2 regions of the Paenibacillus sp. FSL R5-0744 genome follow, and region 2 is predicted to be linked to the other one. Evidence: a T-box and tRNA genes for the amino acid it is inferred to sense, from the RefSeq annotation. Region 2 holds a T-box; the other holds one or more tRNA genes.
What was found. A T-box is a leader RNA that pairs with one kind of tRNA and senses whether it is charged. The one in region 2 lies ahead of trpS (tryptophan--tRNA ligase), so its partner is inferred to be a tRNA-Trp.

Region 1: it has a tRNA-Trp gene. The T-box ahead of trpS (tryptophan--tRNA ligase) is inferred to sense a tRNA for this amino acid. The anticodon was not compared.

Annotation. Positions count from the first base shown of each region.
Region 1 covers NZ_CP150228.1:5,925,775-5,935,705, forward strand. Annotated here, with positions in the region: gene MKY19_RS26090 (ABC transporter permease) at 1-333, opposite strand, end outside; gene MKY19_RS26095 (ABC transporter ATP-binding protein) at 326-1,888, opposite strand; gene MKY19_RS26100 (BMP family ABC transporter substrate-binding protein) at 1,990-3,129, opposite strand; gene MKY19_RS26105 (AraC family transcriptional regulator) at 3,456-4,205, shown strand; tRNA gene MKY19_RS26110 (tRNA-Leu) at 4,339-4,417, opposite strand; tRNA gene MKY19_RS26115 (tRNA-Cys) at 4,432-4,505, opposite strand; tRNA gene MKY19_RS26120 (tRNA-Gly) at 4,518-4,592, opposite strand; tRNA gene MKY19_RS26125 (tRNA-Gln) at 4,599-4,673, opposite strand; tRNA gene MKY19_RS26130 (tRNA-His) at 4,695-4,767, opposite strand; tRNA gene MKY19_RS26135 (tRNA-His) at 4,808-4,883, opposite strand; tRNA gene MKY19_RS26140 (tRNA-Trp) at 4,920-4,993, opposite strand; tRNA gene MKY19_RS26145 (tRNA-Tyr) at 5,002-5,087, opposite strand; tRNA gene MKY19_RS26150 (tRNA-Thr) at 5,093-5,168, opposite strand; tRNA gene MKY19_RS26155 (tRNA-Phe) at 5,189-5,264, opposite strand; tRNA gene MKY19_RS26160 (tRNA-Asp) at 5,272-5,349, opposite strand; tRNA gene MKY19_RS26165 (tRNA-Met) at 5,376-5,452, opposite strand; tRNA gene MKY19_RS26170 (tRNA-Val) at 5,470-5,545, opposite strand; tRNA gene MKY19_RS26175 (tRNA-Glu) at 5,601-5,675, opposite strand; tRNA gene MKY19_RS26180 (tRNA-Ser) at 5,693-5,785, opposite strand; tRNA gene MKY19_RS26185 (tRNA-Asn) at 5,789-5,864, opposite strand; rRNA gene MKY19_RS26190 (23S ribosomal RNA) at 5,925-8,853, opposite strand; rRNA gene MKY19_RS26195 (16S ribosomal RNA) at 9,097-9,931, opposite strand, start outside.
Region 2 covers NZ_CP150228.1:5,783,830-5,793,760, reverse strand. Annotated here, with positions in the region: gene MKY19_RS25600 (M3 family oligoendopeptidase) at 1-705, shown strand, start outside; gene MKY19_RS25595 (O-methyltransferase) at 1,067-1,477, shown strand; gene MKY19_RS25590 (alpha/beta-type small acid-soluble spore protein) at 1,627-1,857, opposite strand; gene MKY19_RS25585 (aldose 1-epimerase) at 2,060-3,034, opposite strand; T-box leader at 3,169-3,407, shown strand; gene trpS (tryptophan--tRNA ligase) at 3,469-4,455, shown strand; gene MKY19_RS25575 (hypothetical protein) at 4,457-4,645, opposite strand; gene MKY19_RS25570 (metal-dependent hydrolase) at 4,754-5,755, opposite strand; gene cyoE (heme o synthase) at 5,998-6,930, shown strand; gene MKY19_RS25560 (SCO family protein) at 6,948-7,571, shown strand; gene MKY19_RS25555 (DNA primase) at 7,696-8,043, opposite strand; gene MKY19_RS25550 (MFS transporter) at 8,175-9,362, opposite strand; gene MKY19_RS25545 (hypothetical protein) at 9,633-9,931, shown strand, end outside.

The DNA of each region.
Region 1 (9,931 bases), 140 kb from region 2:
AGCTACGATCGGATGAAGCCACCCGTCCAGCGTTAAATGAATAGCCAACACGGAAGTTACAACACCGGAGAAATAGAAAATCCCTTCAGCTCCCAAATTGAACATATTTGCCCGGAACAACAAGGAAACTGCTAGCCCAGTGAACATGAGCGGAATGGCCATCTCAATCACATTACCGATATGACCTTTACTGGATAGCGGCTCAAATAGGAATATCCCAATCGTCTTCACCGGCTGATTGCTGACCAATGAGATGATCAGAAAAGCAATAGCGAGTGCAATTACGATTACTGCCGATGTTCGAATGTATTCAAAATATTTTACTTTAAACATGATTTACGGCCCTCCTGATTTGCTCCTCGTCCTGTCGATGAATCCCTAGCATATAAAGCCCTAATTCTTCTTCACTAACCTTGGAAGGCTCCTCGAAAAAGGCAACAATCTTTCCTTCATACATCACTAGTAGACTATCGCTGATCTCCAAGATCTCATTTAAGTCTGCTGACACTAGCAAAATAGCGCAATCGTCTGAGCGCAGCTCCAACAGCTTTTGATGTATGAACTGCGCCGCGCCTATATCCACGCCCCGTGTCGGCTGCTCTGCAATAAGCAGTTGCGGTTCTGTAGAACACTCTCTAGCTACGACAACCTTCTGCATGTTACCACCTGATAACATACCTATTGGCTGAGAAGGTCCCGAACAGCGGACTTTAAATTCTTCTACAAGTGATACTGCAAGCTTGGCAATTCGTGATCCATTTAAAAAGGGGCCTTTATTCATAGCTTTTGTACGATACTGAGTGGACAGCAGATTATCCGCTATGCTCGCATCACTGGCTATCCCTTGATGCATCCGATCCTCTGGGATATAGGAAACGCCAAGCTGACGAATATTTAAAATATCCGATTCACGAATATCTTTTCCCTTCACTAGCACAGAGCCTTGGCTTGAGACCCCTCTTAGGCTACCCGTAAGAGCCTCAATGAGCTGTGTCTGCCCGTTTCCTTCTACACCAGCAATCCCGATAATTTGTCCCCCGCGTACCGCAAAGTTGATATCTGATAGCAACGCTTTGCCGTGTGCATCATTTACACCTAGACCTTGCACAATGAGTACCGGCTCGCCAATAGACAGAATCTCCTTGTCATATTTCAACACGACGTCTCTGCCCACCATAAGGCGTGAGATTTCTTGCTCCGTGACATCCTTCGTTTGGAAGACACCTTCACTACGTCCACTACGCATGATCGTAATTCTGTCACAGATCGCTTTAACTTCTTTCAACTTGTGTGAAATAAAAACAATCGTATGACCCTGCTCTCTTAACTGCTTAAGCTCCCGGAACAATTCCTCTGTTTCCTGTGGGGTCAACACTGCGGTCGGCTCATCCAGAACGAGGATTTTTGCACCACGCAGCAGCGCCTTCAGAATTTCAACCTTTTGCTTCATACCAACCGTGAGATCCTCCACTTTTGCTTTTGGATCCACTGCCAGATTGTATTTTTTCGCAGTCTCTTCGGTCATGCGTACAGCTTCTGCATAATTGATGCCAACGCCCTTACGAGGTTCCATGCCCAGCACCATGTTCTCTGCTACCGTAAAAGAAGGGACCAGCATAAAATGCTGGTGAACCATACCAATCCCTCTATCAATGGCATCCTGAGCAGATTGCAGCTTCACTTTTTCACCCTTGATAAAGATTTCACCTTCACTAGGCTCTTCCATGCCGAACATGATCTTCATTAAAGTTGATTTACCAGCGCCGTTCTCGCCCGCAATCGCATGAATTTCTCCCTCACTTAAAGAAAAATGCACGTCTTTATTTGCAACGACACCATTGGGATACACCTTGGTAATTCCCCGCATTTCCAGCAGAGCTTTGTTCATAGGTCTCAACGCCTTTCGACTTGGAGGTCTGCAAAAATATACAGCTGGAATTCTTCTAAAGAAGAATCTCCAACTGTAGGTTTATCACTTTATAGCTACACTTAAGGCTTAACTGCGTTACGAATGGCTTCTACTTCAGAGGTTTCCATTCCCATCGCGTTATCTACTGTAATTTCTTTATTGATCAGCTTTTGCTTCACTTCTTCAACTTTAGCCTGAAGATCGGCAGGGAAGATATTTTTATAGATCTCATTCTCTGCAATGCCTACACCATCATCTACAAAGCTCAACACATCACGTTTACCCATCTCAAGTGTACCGTCTTGTAATCTCTTCACGGCACCCAGAATAGCACTATCAATCTTTTTAATAGAAGAAGTAACGATCAAGTTTGCTTTTTCGCTATCTGTATCGTTAAGCAACATCGCCTGATCGGAGTCTACACCGATAGCATATTTCTTCTTCTCCTTAGCTGCGTCAAAGATTCCAAGACCTGTACCCCCAGCCACGTTAAAAATAACATCCACACCGGAGTTATATTGAATCAGCGAAAGCTCCTTACCTTTAGCCGGGTTAACGAAATCACCAGCATATGATACAGCGACCTTCACATCAGGATCAACATATTGAGCGCCCTGAATGTAGCCTACCAAGAAAGCGTTAATTCCTGGAATGTCCATGCCGCCTACAAAACCGATCACATTCTCAGGATTAGCATTTTCCATATCCGATTGTGTAGCTAGCGCCGCTACAGCACCTGCTAGAAAAGATACTTCATTTGTTGCATAAGACATGTTGTACATATTCTCTGGTGCTTCATCTATATCGGTATCATAGTTAATGAACTTTTTGTCAGGATATAATTCAGCCGTTGCATTAAACATCTCTGTAATTTCCGATCCACCAGAAATAATAACATCCCAGTCCTCAGCTGCGATATCGTTAAACGTAGGCTCCCATTTCGTTTTATCGACACCCATTTCTACAACTTTTGTTTCTGCACCCAGCTCATCCTTAACCTTTTGCAAACCGCTATTCGCAGAGTCAAAGAAAGATTTATCTCCAAGCGTTCCTGGAATCAGAAGTACAACTTTGAGTTTATCCCCTGAACCCGTTGCTCCACCTTCAGCTGCATTAGATCCTGCATTCGCGGAAGATCCATTACTCGACGTATTATTTCCACAGGCTGTGACCATTACCATTACTACTAGTAACAACAAAGAAAGAACTTTCTTTTTCATTTTTCTATTCCCCCTATTTATAGTTGGTTAGTAATTTGAGAGGTTCTCCTTCTTAGTCCGTTGTATATTTCACGATTTAGATGGAAACTCTCATTTTTCATGTAACATTGTCAAAATTTTAACGATTTTAACGAATACACTCAAAAAAAGAGATAAAATTATAATTTTTACGAATAATCCGACTAATTTCCGAACGAGATGGCCAGTCAGGTTGCTAATCTTCGGATTTACTGATACGATCATATCAAATATTAATGAAAATAATTATATGATTTCGGTCATGATTTTGTACGATTCGGCTAAAACATAATTATTGGAGGGTCATCATGGATCGTGTTCTATATATTGTAAATGCAGTACATGAGGTTAATACCTATATTCCACCACACCAGCATGAATGTTATGAACTAGTCTATTATTTAAACGGCTTAGGAACTACCAATGTAGGTTCGCGAAGTTATCATTTTCGTTCTTCTTCATTCGCGCTGATACCACCCAATCATAAACATGACGAGAACCATCGCGAGGATGCTACTATACTATTTGTAGGCTTCCATTCAAATCACCCAAATATGGAGAATTTGCAAGGCGTATATGAAGATGATAAAGACCATACTGTTCTACAGATCTTGCTTCGAATGAAAGCAGAGTTTACGCGCAAACAAGATGGATTCTCTGAACTATTGAACCTGCAAATGAGCGAAATCACTGTTCATCTGATACGGCTTCTTAGCGCCTCTGGGTTTCAATCACCAACGGAAGACAGAGTCCAATATGTTCTAAACTATATGAATGAGCATTACCGCCATAAGCTATCGGTCGCAACACTTTCTGAGATGTCTGGATACAGCTATGATCGTTTCCGCCATTTATTTAAAGAACGATTCGGTTCTTCACCTCTGCGCTATCTACTATTGAAACGTCTGGATTATGCAAAGTCTCTCTTGCAACATACCCAAATGCATATCTCTGAAGTATCAGCTGCTGCTGGGTTTGTGAATGACGCCCAATTCTGCAATATGTTTAAACGTGAAATTGGTCTCACCCCACGAGCATTCCGACTAAGCAGTCAATAAAACAACACTCCACACAAAAAGGCCGTTGATTAGAGACGCCTCTAATTCAACGGCTTAAGAATAAAAGCTCAAAAACAAAGAAAAAAGGTTTGTAAAGTTGCTTATACAAGCGACTTTACAAACCTTTTTGATATACCGGCGAGAGGACTCGAACCTCCACGGTTTCCCTCTCGATTTTGAGTCGAGCGCGTCTGCCATTCCGCCACGCCGGCACATATGAACTTAATGGAGGCGCCACCCAGATTTGAACTGGGGATAAAGCTTTTGCAGAGCTTTGCCTTACCACTTGGCTATGGCGCCATATGAAAACTTTGGAGCGGACGACGGGAATCGAACCCGCGACCCTCGCCTTGGCAAGGCGATGCTCTACCGCTGAGCCACGTCCGCATAAAATGGCTGGGGATATAGGATTTGAACCTATGCGTGACGGAGTCAAAGTCCGTTGCCTTACCGCTTGGCTAATCCCCAATAACATTTTAAAATAAAAGGGGCGACTGATGGGTCTCGAACCCACGAATGCCGGAACCACAATCCGGTGCGTTAACCACTTCGCCACAATCGCCATATTAAACTAATATTATTGCTGTTCTTCTTAAAGTAAATGGGGCGACCGATGGGACTTGAACCCACGAATGCCGGATCCACAAACCGGTGCGTTAACCCCTTCGCCACGACCGCCATATTAAACTTTAGAGAAAGACTTTAGATAAAGATTGGCAGGGGCAGCAGGAATTGAACCCACACCAACGGTTTTGGAGACCGTTGTTCTACCTTTAAACTATGCCCCTAAAAAAAATGGTGGGGGATGATGGATTCGAACCACCGAACACGTACGTGAGCAGATTTACAGTCTGATGCGTTTGGCCACTTCGCTAATCCCCCAAAGATGGTGCCGGCGAGAGGACTTGAACCCCCAACCTACTGATTACAAGTCAGTTGCTCTACCAATTGAGCTACACCGGCATATTAAGTTGTATACTATATGGTGGCTCGAGACGGATTCGAACCGCCGACACGAGGATTTTCAGTCCTCTGCTCTACCGACTGAGCTATCGAGCCAAGAAAATGGCGGAACCGACGAGATTCGAACTCGCGATCTCCTGCGTGACAGGCAGGCATGTTAGGCCAACTACACCACGGTTCCAAAAGATATAATTACTTGATGAAAATTGGTTGCGGGGGCAGGATTTGAACCTGCGGCCTTCGGGTTATGAGCCCGACGAGCTACCGGGCTGCTCCACCCCGCGTCGTTCTTAAATGAATATGGTGGAGGCTGAGGGGATCGAACCCCCGACCCTCTGCTTGTAAGGCAGATGCTCTCCCAGCTGAGCTAAGCCTCCGTAAACAACAATTGTTATTGTACCAAAGTCCACTATGTAAAATCAAGTGAAAATTTGGTGACCCGTATGGGATTCGAACCCATGTTACCTCCGTGAAAGGGAGGTGTCTTAACCCCTTGACCAACGGGCCATACTAAGTAAAATTTGTGGCGGAGAGAGAGGGATTCGAACCCTCGAGACGCTTGTGGCGCCTACACGATTTCCAATCGTGCTCCTTCGGCCAAACTCGGACACCTCTCCATATGGCTCCCCGAACAGGACTCGAACCTGTGACAACTCGATTAACAGTCGAGTGCTCTACCAACTGAGCTATCAGGGAATATTCATACCAGGCTTGATGCCTGAAAACTGAATCCGAATTGAATTTGCATTTTAAGTATAGGATAAGCCCTCGACCGATTAGTATTGGTCAGCTCCATGCATTACTGCACTTCCACCTCCAACCTATCTACCTCGTCGTCTTCAAGGGGTCTTACTAATTGGGAAATCTCATCTTGAGGGGGGCTTCACGCTTAGATGCTTTCAGCGCTTATCCCGTCCGTACGTAGCTACCCAGCCATGCTTCTGGCGAAACAACTGGTGCACCAGCGGTACGTCCATCCCGGTCCTCTCGTACTAAGGACAGCTCCTCTCAAATTTCCTGCGCCCACGACAGATAGGGACCGAACTGTCTCACGACGTTCTGAACCCAGCTCGCGTACCGCTTTAATGGGCGAACAGCCCAACCCTTGGGACCTACTTCAGCCCCAGGATGCGATGAGCCGACATCGAGGTGCCAAACCTCCCCGTCGATGTGGACTCTTGGGGGAGATAAGCCTGTTATCCCCAGGGTAGCTTTTATCCGTTGAGCGATGGCCCTTCCATGCGGTACCACCGGATCACTAAGTCCGACTTTCGTCCCTGCTCGACTTGTAGGTCTCGCAGTCAAGCTCCCTTATGCCTTTGCACTCTTCGAATGATTTCCAACCATTCTGAGGGAACCTTGGAACGCCTCCGTTACTCTTTAGGAGGCGACCGCCCCAGTCAAACTGCCCGCCTGACACGGTCCCCGTACCCGGTTAGGGTACTAGGTTAGAACCTAGATACGATCAGGGTGGTATCCCAACGGCGCCTCCACCGAAGCTTGCGCTCCGATTTCTACGGCTCCCACCTATCCTGTACAGATCGTACCCAAATTCAATATCAAGCTGCAGTAAAGCTCCATGGGGTCTTTCCGTCTTGTCGCGGGTAACCTGCATCTTCACAGGTATTAAAATTTCACCGGATCTCTCGTTGAGACAGCGCCCAAGTCGTTACGCCATTCGTGCGGGTCAGAATTTACCTGACAAGGAATTTCGCTACCTTAGGACCGTTATAGTTACGGCCGCCGTTTACTGGGGCTTCGGTTCATAGCTTCGGGTTACCCCTAACCACTCCCCTTAACCTTCCAGCACCGGGCAGGCGTCAGCCCGTATACTTCGCCTTGCGGCTTCGCACAGACCTGTGTTTTTGCTAAACAGTCGCTTGGGCCTTTTCACTGCGGCCCCCTCGTGCTATTCACACTACCGGGGCACCCCTTCTCCCGAAGTTACGGGGTCATTTTGCCGAGTTCCTTAACGAGAGTTCTTCCGCGCGCCTTAGAATTCTCTTCTCGCCTACCTGTGTCGGTTTGCGGTACGGGCACCTTCTCCTGGCTAGAGGCTTTTCTTGGCAGTGTGAGATCATGACCTTCGCTACTGTAATTTTCGCTCCCCATCACAGCCCAGCCTTAATGATGTGCGGATTTGCCTACACATCAGCCTCACTGCTTAGACGGACATATCCATCAGTCCGCGTCACTACCCTCCTGCGTCACCCCATCGCTCATAGCGGATTACGGTGGTACAGTAATTTCAAACTGTTGTCCTTCGACTACGCCTTTCGGCCTCGCCTTAGGTCCCGACTTACCCTGAGCGGACGAGCCTTCCTCAGGAAACCTTGGGCTTTCGGCGGATCAGATTCTCACTGATCTTTTCGTTACTCATACCGGCATTCTCACTTGTATGCTGTCCAGCGCTCCTTACGGTACACCTTCAACCCACATACAACGCTCCCCTACCCCAGATACATACGTATCTAGCCATAGCTTCGGTGGTGTGTTTAGCCCCGTTACATTTTCGGCGCAGAGTCACTCGACCAGTGAGCTATTACGCACTCTTTCAATGGTGGCTGCTTCTAAGCCAACATCCTGGTTGTCTGTGCAACTCCACATCCTTTCCCACTTAACACACACTTGGGGACCTTAGCTGATGGTCTGGGCTGTTTCCCTTTTGACAATGGATCTTAGCACTCACTGTCTGACTCCCGGCAATAAGTATATGGCATTCGGAGTTTGACTGAGCTTGGTAATCCTTGCGGACCCCGCACCCAATCAGTGCTCTACCTCCACTACTCTTATACCGAGGCTAGCCCTAAAGCTATTTCGGGGAGAACCAGCTATCTCCGAGTTCGATTGGAATTTCTCCGCTACCCCCACCTCATCCCCGCATTTTTCAACATGCGTGGGTTCGGGCCTCCAGTGCGTGTTACCGCACCTTCACCCTGGACAGGGGTAGATCACACGGTTTCGGGTCTACGTCCACATACTAAGTCGCCCTATTCAGACTCGCTTTCGCTGCGGCTCCGTCTTCTCGACTTAACCTTGCATGTTAAACGTAACTCGCCGGTTCATTCTACAAAAGGCACGCCATCACCCATAGATCGGGCTCTGACTTTTTGTAAGCACACGGTTTCAGGTTCTATTTCACTCCCCTTCCGGGGTGCTTTTCACCTTTCCCTCACGGTACTGTTTCACTATCGGTCGCCAGGTAGTATTTAGCCTTAGCAGATGGTCCTGCTGGATTCATACGGGGTTTCACGTGCCCCGCACTACTCGGGATCCGTCTCGGAGAGAACACAGTTTAGGCTACAGGGCTTTTACCTCTATCGCGGGCCTTTCCAGACCTCTTCGCCTACCATATTCCTTTGTAACTCCATGTGAGACGTCCCACAACCCCTAAGAGCAAGCTCTTAGGTTTAGGCTGTTCCGCGTTCGCTCGCCGCTACTGACGGAATCACTATTGTTTTCTCTTCCTCAGGGTACTTAGATGTTTCAGTTCCCCTGGTCTGCCTCTACATCTCCTATGTGTTCAGAGATGAGTAACTGCGAATTACCACAGCTGGGTTTCCCCATTCGGACACCCCCGGATCAAAGCTTGCTTACAGCTCCCCGAGGCAGTTTCGTTGTTCGCCACGTCCTTCGTCGGCTCCTGGCGCCTAGGCATCCTCCGTGTGCTCTTATTAGCTTAACCTTGATTTTTCCGCAGGAAAATATCACATAATGACATTCTCTTTGGAATCATCTCACTAATAACATTTACTTGTTTGCACAAGTTGCTAAAAGATGTTCTAAAACGCAAATTCGTTTCGGTATCCAGTTTTCAAGGATCAAGTCTTACTTGAGAGCTTAAACTCTCAAAACTGAGCAACGAGTGAGTTGTGGAAGTTTAACTTCCGATTTGAATGTCTTCATTGCAGAAGACGATTCTCCATAGAAAGGAGGTGATCCAGCCGCACCTTCCGATACGGCTACCTTGTTACGACTTCACCCCAATCATCTACCCCACCTTCGGCGGCTGGCTCCCTTGCGGGTTACCCCACCGACTTCGGGTGTTGTAAACTCTCGTGGTGTGACGGGCGGTGTGTACAAGACCCGGGAACGTATTCACCGCGGCATGCTGATCCGCGATTACTAGCAATTCCGACTTCATGCAGGCGAGTTGCAGCCTGCAATCCGAACTGAGACCGGCTTTGATGGGATTGGCTTCACCTCGCGGTTTCGCTTCCCGTTGTACCGGCCATTGTAGTACGTGTGTAGCCCAGGTCATAAGGGGCATGATGATTTGACGTCATCCCCACCTTCCTCCGGTTTGTCACCGGCAGTCACTCTAGAGTGCCCAGCTTAACCTGCTGGCAACTAAAGTTAAGGGTTGCGCTCGTTGCGGGACTTAACCCAACATCTCACGACACGAGCTGACGACAACCATGCACCACCTGTCTCCTCTGTCCCGAAGGCCGCCACTATCTCTAGTGGATTCAGAGGGATGTCAAGACCTGGTAAGGTTCTTCGCGTTGCTTCGAATTAAACCACATACTCCACTGCTTGTGCGGGTCCCCGTCAATTCCTTTGAGTTTCAGTCTTGCGACCGTACTCCCCAGGCGGAGTGCTTACTGTGTTAACTTCGGCACCAAGGGTATCGAAACCCCTAACACCTAGCACTCATCGTTTACGGCGTGGACTACCAGGGTATCTAATCCTGTTTGCTCCCCACGCTTTCGCGCCTCAGCGTCAGTTACAGCCCAGAAAGTCGCCTTCGCCACTGGTGTTCC
Region 2 (9,931 bases):
AGTAAGGAATCGCGGATTTTCATGACTTATAGCGGTACAACTTCCAATGTTTCAACCTTGGCACATGAGCTGGGACATGCTTATCATTCTTACTTGCTGGATGATCAACCTGTATTTAATCAGAACTACGCTATGAACGTTGCAGAGACTGCTTCAACCTTCGCAGAGGTCATTGTATCTGACGCTCAGGTTAAAGCCGCTAGCAACGCTGAAGAGAAACTGGCGTTGCTTGAAACGAAAATTCAAAACAGCGTAGCCTTCTTTATGAACATTCACGCTCGGTTCTTATTCGAGACTCGTTTTTATGAGAAACGTAAGGAAGGCCTTGTAAATGCTGAAGAGCTGTCTGAATTGATGGTGGAAGCACAGAAGGAAGCCTTCTGTGGGGTGCTTTCGGAATACCATCCTCATTTCTGGGCTTCTAAACTGCATTTTTATATCACAGATGTGCCGTTCTATAACTTCCCTTACACCGTTGGCTACATGTTCAGCACAGGCTTGTATCGACTGGCTCTGCAAGAAGGAGCGTCCTTTGCAGACAAATATGATAGCTTGTTGCAAGATACTGGTGTGATGACTTTAGAGGATTTGGTACTTAAGCATCTGGGTGTGGATCTTACGAAGCCGGACTTCTGGCAAGGCGCTACAGATCTGATTGTAGCTGACATTAATGAGTTCTTGGAGATGACGGAGCAATTAGTTTGAAAAAGTCTAAACTAAGACAAATTTAGCGGTAGAAAAAACAACAATTTTTCAGCATGAACACGCAAAAGCCCCTGATACAGGGGCTTTTTTTAATGATAAAATGTCGAAAAATCACGATTTATAAAAAGAAATATGCGATTAATCTATGGATTTCGCGCATCTATAGGGATAATAACCCAATTTTGCCGAATAATGTTGTTTGCCATTTGTTAGTAACCTATAATGAGTCTTAAGCCTTATATAAGGCACGCTAGAGTACCACTTGGCTGAACTCACAAAAATAAGCAAGCGCTTACGAAGTCGGTTCTGCGAAGTGCACTCAAATCAAGCTATGCTCACAAAACTTTTAGGAGGAGAAGTAATGCTTAAGACGGAACAACTATCATTAGCGAGACAGATGGATATGGTGTTTAAGGAGCTGCAGGAAGAATTATCGGGATTAACTTCTGGTACGGTTTTTGTGCAAATACGAAATAACATGATCGGAAAATTCGGGATACGACATAATCCTCTTTCTGGGCGAAGCGGGGGATTCACTGATGCAAAAGAAGGGATGACAGATGGACAACAGTCTTCTTTTCGACTAATGGCGCTGGAAAGCCTGAAATACAAGCGGCGTTGGACGCATGGTGAGATTTCTTATGAATTCGCCATTAGACAGGGAATGGTGATTGTAGATGCTACGTTGGAGTCCAATTATAATATGGCGAATCTAATGATTCGATCGCCTCGTAATGCCTATGCTGAAAGTTCCGAACAGTTTTTTGGTTAAGCGTTGTTTACATAAAATTTCAATAATTGTGAAAATCAAAAACCCTCCCACAGCTTCAGAAAGAAGTGTGAGAGGGCTCAAAAGCTACTCGGCTTTAGGCTTTATGTTTGATATCGCCCTAGCCGGATAAAACACTTAAGATAACGTTGTTACTGACGACCAGACAGTTGTTGTTCTGCCAGTTGTACTAGACGTTTAGTGATGTAACCGCCCAGAGAACCAGTTTCGCGAGAAGTGTAGTTCCCGTAATAACCGTCAGCTGGGATCGTTACTCCAAGCTCCTGTGCTGCTTCATATTTCAACTGTTGCAATGCCGCAGTTGCTTGAGGAACGACCAGGTTATTGGAACGGCTGCTACGACCTTGACCTGCTTGACCCATGTGTGTCACCTCCTTCGCCCGTTGTGAAGATAGTATGAGCGCTAAGAGGTTAATTCATGCATCACTTCGAAAGGTTTTAAGGATGGTAATTATTAGTGAAATAAAAGTGAGGATAGAAATCCTTTATTACTAGGGATTACACAAAAAAATCGGTCTTCCCTTACGTAATCGCAAGGCAAGACCGATATAATGTATATCTGCTTTAAATCTCAGGATAGATCATTTCCAGCACGGTGGATAGATTCTGACTTTGACCGGGTTCTACCGTTAAAAGACCTGTGAAGGAAGCATCCTCGGATACATTCGGTGCATTCGCGAGCCAGGTATAGGGCTCAATACACAGAAATTGATCAGCCGGTCCTTTGGTATATAGCACCCAGTGACGGAATAGATTCTCGTCAGCAGTATAACGAAGGCCATAACCATCATCACGTAATAATAAGGCTTCTACAGGCTGTTTTTCTCCAATACGTAGAGCAGTATCAAAATTAGTTCCCTGCATGTTCATTCCGGTGTTCAAGGCTTCCAGATCACCAAGTGGAATCAGATTGCCGCTAGGGAGCAATTCATCGTTCAGTTCATAAATACTATTTACTGGGAGCTTAAGATTCCAGCGCTCAGGTTCTCCATCAATCATAAACCAGGTGTGATAACCGATCCCAAAAGGAATTCGATGATCTCCAAGATTTGTAACCTTTAAAGTTTGGGTAAATCGGGCTTCCTGAAGCCTAAACGTCATTTCGAATTTAAGTGGGATAGGGAATTGCTCCATCCAGTGTGGATCATCTTCCGTTCGGAATTCAGTAGTGACCGCGCAACCATCCTCATCTTCTTCAATATCGCTGACACACCAGGCCTGAGTTCGGTGTAGACCATGAATATGATTGTCATTAGCGGTATTCTGGTCAAATTGATAACTTGTACCCTCGAATTGAAATTGGCCCTTACGAATTCTTCCGGGTGGAATTAATAGCGGCATGCCAAAATGGTAAGGTTTTTGCATAAAGAAAGCTTGATCGCTTTCATCAGGCCGCCGTAGAATTTCCCGTTGTTTCTTGACATCAAACAATGAAATCACGTTATTTCCTAGTCGCGGCAAAAGCGTGACTTCCAGTTCACGGCTGTGCAAAATATAAGTATCATAACCGCCCCACTGCCCTTTGGTCACCTGTTTCATGAGATATGCTCCTTTATCGTAACTGTAATCGAATAGAACATGGATAACCTTATCATAACAGATTTATACGGTAGTGGTTAAGTGATTTGACAACTTCTCTTTATGGTTCTATGATGAAGGCATTAATTTATGATGATAATGTGATGACGGGGACAAGTAGGCAGGTATTGCACCTTCAGAAAGCCGGTGGTTGATGCGAACCGGTAGGACAAACCTGATGAATGGACCCCTGAGCGCCGAGCTTGAACGGGAGCTAAATGCCCTAGTAGACCGGCCGGATCTTCCCCGTTAACGGAAGACTAAGGCTGTTTTTTCTTGTCCAAACAAGATTAAGCAGCGAATAAGGGTGGCACCACGGTCTCACGTCCCTTGCGGATGAGGCTTTTTTTGCGTTCTCGGAAACTTAGAAATGACATCAAACGGAGGTCTATATTATGAAAAAAGTAATGTCAGGCATTCAGCCAAGCGGTTCACTTACATTGGGGAACTACATTGGAGCACTGAAAAATTTTGTGAAGCTGCAAGATGATCATCAATGTTTCTTTATGGTTGTCGATATGCATGCAATCACTGTAGCACAAGATCCTGCGGCACTGCGTGAACAGTCAGAATCCGTAGCGGCCCTCTTTATTGCAGCAGGAATTGATCCTGCACGTTCTAATGTCTATATGCAGTCGCATGTGCCACAACACGCTGAACTGGGTTGGATCATGACGACACTTACAGCAATGGGCGAGCTGGAGCGTATGACCCAGTTTAAAGATAAATCATCAGGTAAAGATTCTGTTGGCGCTGGTTTATTCGTCTATCCTTCCTTGATGGCAGCAGATATTCTTGTTTATAATGCGGATCTTGTGCCAGTTGGAGAAGATCAAAAACAACATTTGGAGCTGACTCGTGATTTAGCTGGTCGCTTCAATAATCGTTTTGGCGAATTCTTTACCATTCCGGAGCCGTACATTCCAGAGGTGGGTGCACGTATTATGTCTCTGGATGATGGCACCAAAAAAATGAGCAAGAGCAATCCTAACGCAGGCAGCTACATTGCTCTGTTAGATTCACCGGACGTAATCCGTAAAAAAATCAGCCGTGCAACGACTGATTCAGGACGTGAAGTAATTTTTGATCCAGCTAATAAGCCAGAGATTAGTAATTTGATGAGTATTTATTCCGAATGTTCTGGAATGACACTCCAGCAAATTGCCGATCGTTATGAAGGGCAAATGTATGGCGGCTTTAAGAAAGATCTTGCTGAAGTGGTTGTATCTACGCTTGAGCCTTTACAACAAAGATATAATGAAATTCGTAGCTCGGGTGCGATTACAGATATTCTTGCTGAAGGTGCTGGTCGTGCACGTATTGTTGCAACTGAGACGTTGAATGGAGTTAAAGAGCGGATGGGATTTCTGCCAGCTCGTTAATCTAATCAGCGCTTAGGCTTTCCTGTTTGCGTCTGATCTTGGCCTTGAGGATAAATCCCCAGCCAATATTCATGACACAGAGAAACCCGAGCAGAAGTGCCAACCAAAAGCTATAACTGATCGCGATTGAAGCGGCAGTAAGAATAAGAATAGAAGAACAAGCGAACCAAAGTGAAAGTCCTTTACCCATTAAGAGAGCCTTCCTTTCTATGTCTGCTAAAATGAATCCCGGAGTATGATAATAATACTCCGGGATTTTTTGTGATTATAGAATAGATCTCTGCGTAAGTCTACAGTTTCATCGTAAAGAACCAGGGTCAATGGAAAATCGTTTGTCGAGCTTCTCGCTGCTAAGCCAACCTACATAAGTATTTAAAGGTCGATATTGATTGTCCATCACTAATACAGCCACAAACGGGTATTGTTTGCGATGTAAATAACGTACGTCCCCCCAGCGCACCATATATCCTGAAGGGAGTTCCTCGACTTCGGCTACTGCATAAGAGGTGAAGTATAGAAAGGACTGAATATCAGGGTGCGACTTGGAAATCTCCACAGCAGGATGAGTCGAGCATACAGCATGTTTGAACCATTCCAGTCGGTTATTGACTAACTGCCCAACATCATAGCTGCCATCTTTTTTCACCTTGACTACGTTCCAGCGCTTTAGTGAAATTGTAGGGATTACAATATAACGTTCGCCGGCACTATGATGTAAATCCTCAAGCTTAATATTACGCGTGAGACGTGCGTGAACGACGGTTCTCCAAATATAATAAAGAATAGTACAGGCATACAGTGTAATAAATAAAGGTTGCGGTGGAATGATCCCGGTGATCCAGAGAAGGATGGCTGCGATATGGCTACCAAATATAAATGGATCAAAAATGTGGATGATGTTCCATGCAATCCATTTCTCCGTGAATGGACGTGCAGCCTGAGTGCCATAGGTATTAAATAGATCAGAAAATACGTGAACACCTACACCAATGAAGCTCCAGAGCGCAATATGGCTTAGAGCTTGTAAATCAGTAAAACCAAATAAGGGGCCTAACACGAAGGAAATCAGCGCGGGCCACAGAATTAGAAAGGGTAGGGAATGTGTGATTCCTCGGTGATTTCGAATATACATTGCATTGTCCTTCAGTCGTAGCGCAGTATCGGCATCAGGAGCCTGAGAGGCGAGCACTGTTGCCAGCATAACAGCCCCGGCCAGTTTCGGATCAGAAGCAACGATGGGATCAACGAAGGAAAGCCCGGCTAAGCCTAGGCCCATAACTAAATGTGTAGCAGTATCCATTGGTCAGTTCTCCTTTGTTGTTCGGAAGTTCTCTATTTAATAATTACCCAAATACAGCCCTGGTTATTAAGGGGATTGAAATAAATACAAAATAAATATTGTCACGTAATTGTCGAATTCATGAACTTACTGTTCCATGACTGTCAAAGTCTTCACGGGTTTGTTATGATAAAGTTAACAGCGAAGTTAAAAAAACTTCGGTTAGAACGTTACATGTTCGTTTAGAAGGAGGATCATTAGGTGTGGACAATCATATAACATTTCAAGCTTCTTCCGACTCTGCAGCCATGTCTGCAAAATCTCCACCGGAAGGTGCTAGCTGGCGTGATTTCATTGCTGTAACAAAACCCGGTATTATCCGATCTAACCTTATTGCCGCCTTTGCGGGATATTGGTTGGCCTCGGGTTGGGATGTTCATTACGGCAGATTAGTTCTGACTCTGCTCGGTACTATGCTGGTTATGGCTTCGGCCTGCGTTTTTAATAACTATTTCGACCGGGATCTGGACATGAAGATGGAAAGAACCCGTGAACGGGGGCTTCCTACAGGACGACTAAAACCAAACACTGTGTTATTATACGCCATTGGGCTTGGTATTGCAGGTTTGATCGTGCTGTTTGCTTTTTCAGGTATGCTTGCCGGTCTGTTTGGAATTGTTGGTATGTTCGTTTACGTAGTAGTATACACGCTTTGGTTGAAGCGGACATCAACATGGAGCACCTCCGTAGGTGCGATTTCTGGAGCAATGCCCCCAGTAATTGGTTATGTTGCGGTTTCAGGAACGGTTGATCTAGGCGCTTGGCTGATCTTTTCCATGTTGTTTCTATGGCAACCCCCTCACTTCTGGGCGTTGGGCATTAGACGTAAAGAAGAATATAGAGCGGCAGGATTTCCATTGTTACCTGTAGTTAAAGGGACGCGACGTACGAAATTTCAGATGATTCCTTATGTAGCCCTTTTGCTGCCTATTCCAGTGTTAATGTACGCCTACGATTACGCAGGCATATTTTTTCTAATCATTTCATCAGCGTTGTCCTTGGCTTGGTTAGTATTGACCTTGATGGGCTTTAAGGCTAAAGATGATGAAGTCTGGGCGAAGAAGAATTTCCTCTTCTCCATTAACTACCTGACAGTTAGTTTGATCGTACTTGTATTGAATACGATTCACGGTTAAGAAGAGGGAGGGTATACGTGTCCGTGCAAACCTTTAAGCGTTATAAATGGACTTGGCTTCTGCTAATACTTGCTTTGATTATGGCTGGTTATCTGGCAATTAACTCTTTGAATTTAGGAAAAGAGAAATTGCCAGTAATCGGAGAAGTGCAGGACTTTTCTCTTGAAAATGTGAATGGAGACCAGGTTACTCTGGCTGATACACAAGGTAAAGCACGGCTGGTATACTTCTTTTTTACACAGTGTCCGGATGTATGTCCTATAACTACGTTTTTGTTATCTCAGACACAGAAGATTCTGGTCGAGGATGGCAGTTTTGGTAAAGATACGGGTTTTGTTTCTATCTCTTTTGATCCGAAGAATGATACTCGGGAAGCTATTAAGGCTTTTGCAGACCGGTTTCAGGCGAATTATGATGGATGGTATTTCTTGCGGGGGGATCAGGAAGAAGTTCGTAAGTTAGCGACGGATTCTTTTAAAGTACTAATCGCAGGGAATTCCAAAGAAAATTTCGTACATGCCAACCGTATAGCGTTAGTTGACCGGAACAATCAACTTCGTGCATTGTATGACGCAGGAGATACGGAGAACGTAACTCCTGAATTTCTTGCCGATCAGCTAACGGAATTGGCTCGGGAATAGAACATAAACATTAAAAACGCCTTTTTCGAATCCCTCTTTATTGAGCGGATAACGAAAAAGGCGTTTTTTTAAATATACGATAGTATAAGTTTCATGCTATACATTATCCTTATACTTGTTTCAGCTAAAATGGAAGTGGTTCAGGGTAGACGATGAAATCTTCCAATCCGGCTTTTTCGAGCTGAGTGATGTTGTATTCATCAGGCGTACCTTCCACACCAGCATATCCGCGACGAGTATAAATATGATCGGCATCAGGGAAGGCATCCCGGAGCACACTGCGTATTTTTTTGCCAGAGCTATCGTTATCCAAATAAAGGTATACTTCTCCATCTCCTACTTGTTGCCGGAGGGATTCTAATTTTAGTGTATTTAATGTACCAAAGGTACATAGGATTTCTACTTCCGGTACCAGCACGCGCCGTAATCTGCTGCGATCGTTCTTACCTTCGACAATAATCGTTATGGACATTAGCTGACAATCACCTCCGGGAATGGGTCCAAGCTTCAGGCTCATTATAGTTTACCGAAGGATCGTCATTTTTAACAACTGTTTCTGCAGGAAAGTCTTCATTCCCCGGGAAATGTCGTAAAAGCAAAGAATCATGCGGCTCGCCCGTTCCATTTGGAAGTGAGGTTCGATAGTTTACCAGTGTTTTTAGGTGGAAGAAGAAGCAATGCTACCATTAGTATTAGAAAGGCTATGAAGTAAGGAGAAACGAAGGACCTTAGCTGTCCAGCAGCCACGGGCCCAGCGAATGCACCGAGTGACATGGCTATCGACTGCATGGAGAAAGTCCGACCCATTCGCCCAGGGCCACCGAGACTAATAAAGAGTGATGCCATTGCAGGAAACAACACTCCTTTGGCTGCGCCGAGCATAAAAAGAATCGCAGCAGTCGGAATCCTGTGAAATGAGGCGAGTGCAAAGAAGCTGATGGCCATTCCCAGTAATGCCGCTGCTATTCTTCCCCCCGGAGAAAGACGGTTAAGGAAGAGCATGCTGAGCGTTACCAAAGCACCTAAACTGAGGAGTGACAGTAGGATACCAGTGGAAAGAATACTGTTGCTCCCTGTTTGAGATAGCGGGAGCTCGAAAAAGAGAACGCCTTGTGAACAGGAAACGAAAAAAGGTAAAAGGTAATACCGTTTGGATACCAGATCATCATCTTTCGTTGGTATAGAAGGTTTATCTGGAACTTTTAATGCTGATTGCGCTGAGCTTAGCGGCTTTAATATATGTCTCGAAGGTGCAGGTACACTAAAAAAAGCCATGATTCCTGTTGCGATAAGGAGCCATCCAAGTGTGGTGAAGGTGCCAGAGTAGCCGGCTTTTGCTACGATAAAAGCTCCCGCAGCAGGCGATACAACTGAAGCTAACGTATGAACGATACCATGTCCGGACATATATTTACCCTGCTCTGTGGCATCCGATGACAAAGAAGCGAGTAACGTCATACAGGCTGGAGAGAGGAAAGCGAGCACGAATCCACTTGCTGCTCTTAGCATCAGCAGATGCCATGGAAGCTGTACATGAGCTTGCAGCAGTAGGATAGCTCCCGCTGCGACAAGGCTGAAGACGATGTAGCGGCGGGAGCCATTACGATCGACTAGTACGCCTGCAAGCAGATTGCCGGGAAGGTGGGTCAACGAGTACATGCCCATCATCCAGCCAATAAAGGTGGGTCCCGCACCAAGAGAGATGGCAAAGGGCGTAAGGACGGGATACTGAGCATGTAAATCGAAGAACGCCAAAAAGAGAAATAAGTATAGCCACAGCGCAGTTTTCACAGGGAAACACCTCCGAGAGCCACCTACAGCACAAGTGAATGCAGGACGGCGTAATAATGAAGAACCAATTCTTAAGCACTACTTGTACTTTACGTGGGACAGAGAGGGCTTATACCGCTTTTTTAATTCCGCTAGTAGGTATACCTTTTACGGAGGGTGGAACCATGAATTATGATGGGTATTCATGTATAATAATTAATATTGGCGTTATGTCTATGGGAAGAGAGAATCCTTGGGACGAAACTAGGCGATAGGGGTGTTGTGAGATTGATGGATCCAGAGGTATGGTCACAGTTTATAAGGGAAAATTGGCTAGTTATTGTAATTGCGCTTGTCCTGCTGTTTGCGGTTGTTAATTTGGTTAAAACCGTTCTGAAATGGGCGATTGTCATCGTGATCGTTGTAGGTTTGTTCATCTATAGTGGTGTTACAATGGACCAAATTGGTAACGCTGTGAATAAGGTGGCAGATGGAACGGTAAGCACGCTAAAGAAGGAAGCGCAAGAGGTTATGCTTAAAGAAGCGCAGGATGCGAAGTACACTTCAAATGGAGACGGGACCTTTACGAT